DNA from 2 places in the Pseudarthrobacter lactosi genome. Region 2 is predicted to be linked to the other one. Evidence: predicted binding sites of a transcription regulator. Region 2 holds the regulator's gene; the other holds the start of a gene.
What was found. The regulator LexA, encoded in region 2, represses DNA repair genes until DNA is damaged. The targets are predictions, from matches to a motif close to TCGAACANNTGTTCGA.
Positions count from the first base shown of each region.

Region 1: the regulator LexA is predicted to act here: its motif matches at 1,832-1,847, upstream of ACZY0Q_RS18820 (shikimate dehydrogenase).

Region 1 is NZ_JBVAYS010000005.1:91,933-97,454, forward strand. It holds gene ACZY0Q_RS18815 (bifunctional sugar phosphate isomerase/epimerase/4-hydroxyphenylpyruvate dioxygenase family protein) at 1-850, opposite strand, end outside; gene ACZY0Q_RS18820 (shikimate dehydrogenase) at 850-1,731, opposite strand; gene ACZY0Q_RS18825 (IclR family transcriptional regulator) at 1,871-2,686, opposite strand; gene ACZY0Q_RS18830 (MFS transporter) at 2,918-4,237, shown strand; gene ACZY0Q_RS18835 (ATP-dependent DNA ligase) at 4,373-5,461, opposite strand.
Region 2 is NZ_JBVAYS010000002.1:736,886-742,407, forward strand. It holds gene ACZY0Q_RS13270 (ATP-dependent DNA helicase) at 1-1,643, shown strand, start outside; gene lexA (transcriptional repressor LexA) at 1,657-2,400, opposite strand; gene ACZY0Q_RS13280 (LysM peptidoglycan-binding domain-containing protein) at 2,749-3,189, shown strand; gene ACZY0Q_RS13285 (histidinol-phosphate transaminase) at 3,268-4,386, shown strand; gene hisB (imidazoleglycerol-phosphate dehydratase HisB) at 4,468-5,094, shown strand; gene hisH (imidazole glycerol phosphate synthase subunit HisH) at 5,091-5,522, shown strand, end outside.

The DNA.
Region 1 (5,522 bases), on a different contig from region 2:
CGGCACCGCCACTGTCACCGTCAGAAGCAGCATCCAGCCACTTGGCGCTCTGTTCCTCCAGCCAGATGAGCGAGCGCATGGCGTCGACGGCGGTGCGCTCCACGTCCGACTGGCGGAAGACGTCGTTGAAGATTTCCAGCGACACCGGGCCGCTGTACCCCGCCCGGACCACGTGGCCCATGAACTTGGCGAGCTCGAACTGGCCCTCGCCCGGGAAGACCCGGTAGTGCCGGCTCCAGGAGAGGACGTCCAGGGAGAGCTTGGGGGCGTCGGCCACCTGGACGAAGAAGATCTTTTCCGGGTTGAAGGCCTCGATGGGGGCGGTGTCCCAGTTGCGGGACAGGATGTGGAAGGAGTCCAGGCAGGTGCCCAGGTTGGGGTGGTCCACGGCTTCCACCAGCTTGTGGGCGTGCTCGTAGTCGCTGACGTACTTGCCCCAGGCCAGGGCCTCGTAGGCAACCTTGACGCCGTGGTCCCCCGCCAGCGCAGCCAGTTTGCCGAGCTGTTCCACCCGGAGATCGTCGCTGTCGATGCTGGCGGTGGCAACGTTGGAGCAGACCAGGATGGTGTCCATGCCCAGCCGCGCCATGAGTTTGAATTTTCCGTCGGCGCGCCGGAGGTTGGCGGCCAGGAGGTCTTCGGAGACGCTGTCGAAGTCGCGGAACGGCTGGTAAAGATCCAGCGTGAGGCCAAGGTCGGCCGCCATTTTGCGGACGTCCTCGGGCATGAGAGGCGACGTAACCAGGTCCTGCTCGAAGATTTCGATCCCGTCAAAGCCGGCGATGGCGCAGGCCTGCATCTTTTCCTTCAGGGTGCCGGAGAAGCAGACCGTGGCGATTCCGGTGCGCATCAGGCAGCCACCTCTTCCTTAGCCACAAGTTCCAGGAAATGGCTGCGCATGCGTTCCGCATCGGCTTCCAGCCCGGTAAAGATCCGGAAGGAATCCGCCGCCTGCCCTACGGCCATGCGGCCACCGTCCAGGACCTCGCAGCCTTTGGCACGGGCGCCGCGGACCAGTTCGGTATCGATCGGGCGGTAGACGATGTCCGCCACCCAGTGCCGCGTTTCCAGCAGGTCCAGGTCCAGCGGGACTCCCGGGTGGGCGGCCATACCTACGGGCGTGCAGTGCACCAGACCGTCGCCCAGCGGCAGCAGCTGCGGCAGCTCCGCCGTCGTACGCGCCGTGACGGTGCTGTCCGGGAAAAAGCCGGCCAGCTCTGCGGCGCGTGCCGCGCAGCGGACGGGGTCCACGTCCACCAGGTCCAGCGCCTTCACGCCGGCGGTGAGCAGGGCGTAGGCGACGGCGGAACCCGCCCCTCCCGCGCCCAGCTGGACAACGCGGTCCAGCCGCGCGCCCGGAAGGCCGGAGGCGAGCGCGGCGGCGAAGCCGGAGAAGTCGGTGTTGTGGCCGATGAAGCGTCCGTCCTCGATGACCACGGTGTTGACGGCGCCGAGCCTGAGGGCATCCGGTGAGACCTCGTCCAGGTGCGCCAGCACAAGCTGCTTGCACGGATGGGTGATGTTCAGGCCGTTGAAGCCCAGGCTGCGGGCACTCTTGAGCAGGTCCCCCACGGCATCGCCGGAAAGCCCGAGCTCCAGCAGGTCAATGGGGCGGTAGAGGTAGCGCAGGCCCAGCACATCGCCTTCGCGTTCGTGCATGGGGGGAGTGAGTGACGGCATAACACCGTCGCCGACCAGTCCCACGAGGTAGGACTCAGTTCGATTGCTCATCCGGGCAGCTCCTTTGATACGGCACCCGGCGGGCGACGGCGCTCGGGGCGTCCGCGGCGGGTCGGGTGATTGGGATTACAGTACAACACTTGTTCACTTCTCGCACGCTTGTTCTACATATGAACATTTGCGGAGTAAATTACCGCTGTGGCAACCGCGCTGCCAGCTCTGCTGCGGCATCCTGCAGCAGGGGCACATGGGCCTGCAGGGCTTCGATGCTGAGGCGGAAGACGGGAACCGCGGTGGCCAGGGAGGCGAACGCATGGCCCTGGGAATTGAGCAGCGGCACAGCCACGGCGCGCATGCCGTTCTCGTTCTCCTCGTCCATCACGGCATATCCCTGCCGGCGCACCTTCTCGATTTCCGCACGGAAGGCGGCCCGATCCGTGATGGTGCGCTCGGTGAGGGAATCCAGCTCGAGCTCCTCGAGCAGCGCCTTACGCTCCGCATCCTCGGCAAAAGCCACCAGCGCTTTACCCACGGCCGTCGCGTGCAGGGCGCCCAGATGCCCGGGATCACTCGTGACGCGGAAGGTCTGCGGGCCGTCCACCTTGTTGACCGTCAGGTGGTGGTGGCCGTCGCGGACGCTGAGGATGGTGGCCTCTCCAGTCTGCTCGGTCACGCGGCGAAGGACCGGCAGCGCCGTGCCGGCAAATCCGTGATGGTTGGAGACCCGCTGCCCCAGCTGGAAGATCCGCAGGCCCAGGTGGTAGCGGCGGCCGTCCGGCTCGTAGTCCACAAATCCGTCCCGCGTTAGGGATCCCAGTAGGCGGTAGGTGGTACTGAAGGGGAGATCGGCGCGGCGCGAGATCTCCGCGGCACTGGCCCCACGCGGTTCGTCACCCAGGAGGACCAGCAGGCCCAGGGCCTTGCCCACCATGTCCGTACGGTCACCCTTGGGCGTCTTTGGATCAGCGGCGACGTCATCGGGCGCTGTGGTTTGATTCACACTCATACGTCGATGTTGCCACATCGTGGGAACTATTTCTAGATGGTGATTATTTTCTTGACAAGTGACTGCGCTCACAGCCATCATTGCTGTATCGCACAAGTAGCTCCCACCATGTGGCTACTGGTCCGGGTCTTTCCACGGACTCCAGCCGCACCGCACCAGCTCCACTCAGGCCGCTGCGGCTGCGACCCTCCAGATCCATCCGCGACAACGTCGTCACATCTAAGGAACTCCATGAGCCAGACACTTCCGTCCGCCGGGCCGGGCACTGTTGCCCCTGCCGGGACGCCAAAGAAGGCAGCCCTCGCCAGCTTCCTGGGCAGCGCCGTCGAATACTACGACTTCTTCATCTTCGGTTCCGCAGCAGCCCTGATCTTCCCCACCGTGTTCTTCCCGGACGCCGGAGCAAACGCTGCAATCATGTCCTTCGCCACCTTCGGCTTCGCCTACGTGGCACGGCCGGTGGGCGCCGTCATCCTGGGTCACTTTGGTGACCGCGTAGGCCGGCGGAAGGTCCTGATGTTCACGCTGCTGCTGATGGGAGCCTCGACGTTCCTGATCGGCTGCCTGCCCGATTTCAACACCGTGGGCTGGTGGGCTCCCGCCCTGCTGGTGCTGGCTCGGCTTTGCCAGGGCCTCTCCGCCGCCGGCGAGCAGGCCGGCGCATCATCCATGACGCTGGAACACGCACCGGACAACCGCCGCTCCTTCTTCACCTCCTGGACCCTCACCGGCACCCAGGGCGGCCAGATCCTCGCCGCCCTCGTCTTCATCCCAGTCCTTGCCCTCCCGGACGAGATCAAGTACGGCATCGGCTGGCGCGTCCCGTTCTGGCTCAGCGCCGTCGTCGTTCTTGTTGCTTTCTTTATCCGCCGCACCCTGCACGAGCCGCCGGCGTTCGAGGAAGCCCAGAAGACCGCGCAGATCTCCAAGCTGCCGGTCGCCGACCTCCTCAAGGACCACTGGCGCGACGTGCTCCGCGTGGTCTGCTGTGCCTTCATCGCTGCCGTCTCCACCGTGTTCGGCACACTCGCCATCAGCTACGCCAAAACCGTTGCCGGCGTTGACGGCACCACCACGCTGTGGCTGGTGGTCGGCGCCAACCTGGTCGCTTTGGGCACCCAGCCGCTGTTCGGCAAACTCGCGGACCGGATCGGCCGTAAGCCGGTCTTCATCTACGGCGCCGTGGCCAGCGCCATCCTGACGCCGGTGTTCCTGCTCAGCCTGGAATCCGGCAGCATCCCGCTGATGTTCCTCGCGGCCATCGGCTTCTTCTCCTTCGGCTACGCGGCCTCCAACGCGGTCTGGCCCTCGTTCTACGCCGAGATGTTCAGCACCAAAGTCCGCTTCTCCGGCCTGGCGATCGGCACCCAGCTGGGTTTCCTGATGGCAGGTTTCGCCCCGGCGATCGTGGCAGCGATGGGCGGCATCAAGCCCGGCGGCTGGGTCCAGATCAGCATCTTCACCGCCGTCATCTGCGGCATCGCGGCCATCTCCGCCCTGACGGCCAAGGAAACCTTCAAGGTCCCCACGAAGCAGCTCGGCTTGAAGTAACGCACCAGCCCAGTTTTGAGACCGGAGAGCCCGCCATTCCACGGAATGGCGGGCTTTCCCCGTTGAAAAATGGGCCATTCAGGGAGCGAGTACGACGGCGGCAGGCGGCCTGGGTGCCTACGGGGCACCGGACGCCTACGGCCGGCCGGCGTCCAGGACCGAGGCAAGATCGAAGCTGACCGGTTCCTCCAGCTGTTCGTACGTGCAGGATTCGGGGTCCCGGTCGGGCCGCCAGCGGTTGAACTGCGCGGTATGCCGGAAACGATCACCTTCCATGTGGTCGTACCTGACCTCCACCACCAGCTCGGGCCGCAGCGGTACAAAGGACAGGTCCTTGCCGGCGCTCCACCGGCTGCCTTCCGCGTTGCGCGGGGTCCGTTCGCCTTCCCCCTGCTTGGCCCAGGCCCAGGGGTGTCCGTCGAAGTCGGTGACCAGCGCCTGGAGTTCCGCGAACAATTCCTGGCGGCGCTTCATCGGGAAGGCGCCGATCACGCCCACGCTGGCTAGGCCGCCGTCGTCCTTGTACAGTCCCAGCAGGAGGGAGCCGATCGCGTCCGGGCCGCTTTTGTGCACGCGGTAGCCGGCCACCACGCAGTCGGCGGTGCGTTCGTGTTTGACCTTGAACATCACGCGCTTGTCCGGCTGGTAGGAGCCGTCCAGCGGCTTGGCCACGATCCCGTCCAGGCCAGCGCCCTCAAACTGCCGGAACCACTGTTCAGCGACGGTTTTGTCCTGGGTCGCAGCGGTGACGTGGACGGGAGCCTTGCTGCCTTTGAGAGCCTTTTCCAGCGCTGCCCGACGCTCGGCGAAAGGCCGGCCGGTGTAGTCGTCGTCGCCCAGGGCAAGCAGGTCAAAGGCCACGAACTTGGCCGGCGTCTGTTCCGCGAGAAGCTTCACGCGGCTGGCGGCGGGATGGATGCGCTGCTGCAGGGCATCGAAGTCCAGCCGGTCACCGGCTGACCCCACCAGGACAATCTCACCGTCCAGCACACAGCGGGGCGGCAGGTTCTCCTTCAGGGCCTCCACCAGCTCAGGAAAATACCTGGTCATGGGCTTTTCGTTGCGGCTGCCGATCTCCACCTCGTCGCCGTCGCGGAAGATAATGGACCGGAACCCGTCCCATTTGGGCTCGTAGCTGAGGGCACCCCTTTCCGGGATACCACCAATTCGGCTGACGGCCTTGGCGAGCATCGGCGAAACGGGAGGCATCACGGGAAGTTGCATAGTGCCCATTCTTGCCCGGCAGCAGCGCGGGCGGTAGGCCTGAACGCGTAAAGCCCCAGCT
Region 2 (5,522 bases):
CCGAGGAACCCGCCGAGGGCCAGCTGTTCTCCCTCGGCGAGGACACCAGCGTTCCGCATTTCGCCGCGGCCCTGGGCGGGCCGTCGTCCCAGCTGGGGAAGGAAGTGGTGCGCCTGCGCGAGTGGGCGGAAAAGACCACCACGGGTGACCGTGATGAACTGCTTCCCGGGGTCACAGACCGGGCCTGGCGGCAGGTTTCAGTGACGTCCATGGAATGCCTGGGGGCCCAAAAATGCCCCATGGCCGCCGAATGCTTCAGCGAACTGGCACGCCACGACGCCGCCGAGGCCGACGTTGTGGTCACCAACCATGCCATGCTCGCCGTCAGCGCCTTTGAAGGCCTCGCTGTCCTCCCTGAGTACGACGTTGTGGTGGTGGACGAGGCCCACGAACTGCAGGACCGGGTCACCGGCGCGGTGTCCGGGCAGCTTTCCGTGGCAATGGTCCACGCCGCGGCATCGGGTGCGCGGAAACACACGGCCATCACCGTGGATGCCCTCAACGCGGCTGCCGCCAACCTGGAACTCGCCCTGGCCGGGGTGCCCAACGGGCTGCTCCCCAACGGCCTCAACGACGAACAGCTGGACTGCGTGGACCAGCTGCGTGAAGCCTGCCGCGCTGCTCTGTCCGACTCCAAGGGGGACGGCAGCCAAACGGCCGACGGGGGGCGGCAGCTTGCACGCTCACGTCTGATGCTGATCCTGGAACTCTGTGAACGGCTTATCGTGGCACGGGAAAACCGTGAAGTGGTGTGGTTTTCCCGCGCGAGTTCCTTCGACCCGCAACAGGGCTATGCGCAGCCCGACGACTCTGCGCCGGCTCTGGTCAACATCGCGCCGCTCAGCGTTGCCGGCAAGCTCCGGGAAGGGCTTTTCGCGGGCCACACCGTGGTGCTGACCTCGGCAACCCTAGCCATCGGCTCAGCCTTTGAACCGGCCGCCGGCGGCTTGGGGTTGGTGGGGGAGGGCGCGCCGAGCTGGACCGGAATCGATGTCGGATCGCCCTTTGACTATCCCAAGCAGGGGATCCTCTACGTCGCAGGGCACCTCCCCAAGCCGGGCCGCGGGGCTTCGCCGGAGGCACTCGATGAACTCGAGGCGCTGATCCGGGCGTCCGGTGGCGGCGCCCTGTGTCTCTTTTCATCGCGCCGTGCCGCCGAGGAGGCAGCGGAGGCGATGCGTCCCCGGCTCGGCCTCAGCATTCTGTGCCAGGGCGACTCCACCATGACTGCCCTCGTGAAGCAGTTCGCGGACGAGCCCGACACCTGCCTCTTCGGAACCATGTCCCTGTGGCAGGGTGTTGATGTTCCGGGCGGATCATGCCGGCTCGTGGTGATCGACCGCATTCCATTCCCGCGGCCGGATGATCCGCTGATGACCGCACGGTCCCGCGCCGTTGCACAGGCCGGCGGAAACGGCTTTATGGCGGTATCGGCGACCCATGCGGCCATCCGCCTGGCTCAGGGCGCGGGCCGGCTGATCCGTTCCACCGGAGACAAAGGCGTGGTGGCCGTGCTTGATTCCCGGCTTGCCACCGAGCGCTACGCCGGATTCCTCCGCGCAGCGCTGCCGCCGTTCTGGCCCACCACGGACCGCAAGACAGCGTTTGCCGCCCTTGAAAGGCTGGCCGGGAAGAGCGCCTGACGAAGCGCGGGTACTACAAAGACCGCAGGACTGAGACGACTTTGCCCATAATCGTGGCGTGATCGCCCAGAATGGGCTCGTACTGCGTGTTCTGCGGCAACAGCCACGTGTGGCCATCACGCTGGCGAAACGTCTTGACGGTGGCTTCATCGTCCAGCAGGGCCGCGACGATGTCGCCGTTGGCGGCGTCGGCCTGGCGGCGGACCACTACCCAGTCGCCGTCGCAGATGGCCGCGTCTACCATGGAGTCGCCGGCCACGCGCAGCATAAAAAGCTCACCCTGGCCCACGAGCTGCCGTGGCAGGGGCATCACGTCTTCCACCACCTGATCAGCAAGGATGGGCCCGCCGGCCGCGATCCGGCCCACCAACGGCACCATAGCGGTGTCCATGGCAGAGGGAAGCTCGGTGACCGTTCCGCCGATGCCGTGCAGGACTGAAGGCTTGGTTGCCCCGTTGGTCTTGGCCGACCCGCCGTCAAGCGTCAACGGCATCAGGACCTCCATGGCGCGCGGACGCTTCGGGTCCCGGCGCAGGTATCCCAGTTTCTCCAACTGCGAGAGCTGATGGGTCACGCTGGACAAGCTCGCCAGGCCCACGGTGTCGCCGATTTCACGCATCGACGGCGGATAGCCGTTGTCATTCACCGAGCGCTGGATGGTTTCAAGGATCTTCTTCTGGCGGGCGGTGAGCCCCTTGGGGGTCCGTTGGGGCTGACGGCGCGGTGTCGCCTTGCCCTCGGCGGCTGGTGCTGCCATGTTCGCCAATGCCTTTCGGTTGCCCTGATCCGCTCCGGCCGCTGGTGCCTGGAACGCCCCGGGGCTGGTGTCGGAGTTGATTGTCAGACCCTGCTGATCAACTACAGAGGTGGTTGTTCTTGATCCAAACGTAGGCCAGCCATAAGGCTTTTTCAAACATTTGTTCTAGCGAGTCTCGACAATATTCGTTGATAAGTGCTAAAAATGAAGAAGCAAAGTTCGAACATGTGTTCTACTCGTTGCTTGCGGATTCGAATATTCGAATTTATGGACGGCCCAGGCCGGCACCGGCAAGTGGACGCGGAGGGCGCGCCGGGCAGCACAGTATGGTCCAGGAGGGCTCATTTCATGTCAGCTTTATCTGCTTCGCAGGACTCGCGTCCGCAGCTCGTTTCCGTGCAGGACCTCACCTCGCGGCAGTGGTCCGCGCCCGGGCCAACGTCGGGTTCGGCGCCCAGGCAGCGCAGGGAATCCCGGCCGCCGCTGCGTCTGACCCGTCGGGGCCGGATTGTCCTCATCGGCTTCCCGCTGGTGATCCTTGCCGCAATCCTGCTTTCCCTGGCAGGTTTCCTCAACGCCCCGGCAAAGGCTGCCGACTCTGCCGCAGACCTGTCGTTGACGCCAACAGCCTCGGTCACAGTGCAGGCCGGGCAGTCGCTTTGGGCCATCGCCAGTACCGTTGCGCCCGAGCGTGATCCCCGGGATGTCATCGCAGATATTGCCCAGTTGAACAACCTTTCCGCCGGCGGCGTGGTCCCCGGACAGCAGCTCTTCGTCCCCACCAAATAGGGAGGCTTCAGGCCCAGGCACGTGCCGCAGCAGCCCGTCACATTTTCCGGCCGTCTGCTTCGGACCTAAACTGTTCAGGTGAATGACCAGCTAGAGCGTCTGAACAGACTTCCCCTCCGGACCAACCTCCGCGGGCTGACCCCGTACGGTGCCCCGCAACTGGATGTGCCCATCCTGCTGAACGTCAACGAAAACACCCATGGGGTCCCGGCAGACGTCCGGGCCGCGATCAGTGCCGCTGTGACGGAAGCGGCGGCAGGCCTCAACCGCTATCCGGACCGTGAGTTCACCGAACTCCGCGAAGCGCTGGCCGAATACCTCGGCCACGGCCTTGACGCCACCAACATCTGGGCAGCCAACGGATCCAACGAGGTCCTCCAGCAGATTCTCCAGGCTTTCGGCGGACCCGGGCGCACGGCTCTGGGATTCCCGCCCACGTATTCCATGTACCCGCTCCTTGCCAGCGGCACGGACACCGGGTACATCACCGGACAGCGCGCTGATGACTACGGGCTCAGTGCCGAATCGGCTGCCCTGCAGGTCAAAGAGCTTCAGCCCAACATCGTTTTCCTGTGCTCACCGAACAACCCCACCGGCACTGGCCTGGGCCTGGACGTTGTCGAGGCCGTGTACGCGGCCGGCGAGGCCAGCCAGACAATCGTGATCGTTGACGAGGCCTACCACGAGTTCGCCCACGACGGAACGCCCAGCGCACTGACGTTGCTGCCCGGCCGGGAACGACTCATAGTGTCCCGCACCATGAGCAAGGCGTTCGCCCTCGCGGGCGCCCGTCTGGGCTACCTGGCCGCCGCTCCTGAAGTCACGGACGCACTTCGCCTGGTCCGGCTGCCGTACCACCTTTCGGCCATCACCCAGGCGACAGGCCTCGCCGCCCTCCAGCACCGCACGGCCCTGATGGCCGACGTCGAGGACATCAAGGAGCAGCGCGACCGCATTGTGTCGGAGCTGACCCGCATGGGCCTCAAGCCTGCCGCCTCCGATTCGAACTATGTCTTCTTCGGGGGCCTCGACAGCCCGCATGACGTTTGGCAGCAGTTGCTGGACGACGGCGTGCTGATCCGTGACGTCGGCATCCCCGGCCACCTGCGTGTCACAGCAGGAACTGAGAGGGAGACCACAGCGTTCCTGACTGCGCTGGAACGCATCCTGGCCAGCCAGGCCCAGCTGCCCGCCTAAACTTGAAGTATCGGCGCCGCCGCGCGCCGGCACATCTCCTTCGCTTACGCATCACTGACTTCGCCTAAAGGACGTATGACCATGAGTTCCACCGGATCGAACGCTGCCGCGCCCCGGACCGCACGCATGGAGCGTGCCACCAGTGAATCGTCAGTGCTCGTGGAGATCAACCTCGACGGCACGGGAGTATCGGACATCGACACGTCCGTCCCGTTCTACGACCACATGCTGACGGCGCTGTGCAAGCACTCGTTGATTGACATGACGGTCAAGGCCACCGGTGACATCCACATTGACGTCCACCACACGGTGGAGGACGTCGCCATCACCTTCGGCGAGGTGCTGCGCACAGCCTTGGGCAACAAAGCAGGGATCCGCAGGTTCGGCGAGGCCACAGTACCCCTCGACGAAGCCCTGGCACACGCCGTCGTCGACGTCTCCGGCCGCCCCTACCTGGTGCACGGCGGTGAGCCTGCCGGGCAGGAGTATCACCTCATCGGCGGCCACTTCACGGGGTCACTGACTCGCCACGTCTTTGAGGCGATCACGCTTCACGCAGGCATCTGCCTCCACATGAACGTCATAGCGGGCCGTGACCCGCACCACATCGTGGAAGCGCAGTTCAAGGCCTTCGCCCGCGCCCTGCGCGCTGCAGTCGAACCCGATCCCCGCGTGGAGGGAATCCCCTCCACCAAGGGTGCCCTGTGAGCGGCCAAATCCTCCGGGACGGCGCCGTCGTCGATCCGGCCTCCGGCAAGAAGCCCGTATCGCCCGACGGCAAGCCCACGGTCACCGTCCTTGACTATGGTTCCGGCAACGTCCGCTCCGCCGTGCGCGCCCTGGAACGGGCCGGAGCCGAAGTCATCCTCAGCTCCAGGGCCGAGGACGTTCTTAACGCCGAAGGCCTGGTAGTGCCCGGCGTCGGCGCGTTCGAGACCGTTATGCGCGAGCTCAAGGCCGTGGACGGCATCCGGCTGATCGGCAGGCGCGTGGCCGGGGGCAGGCCGGTGCTGGCAATCTGCGTCGGGCTGCAGGTCCTGTTCGAGGCCGGGGTTGAGCACGGGACAGAAGCCGAAGGCATGGGGGAGTGGCCGGGCAAGGTGGAACTCCTTCCCGCCGAAGTGGTGCCGCACATG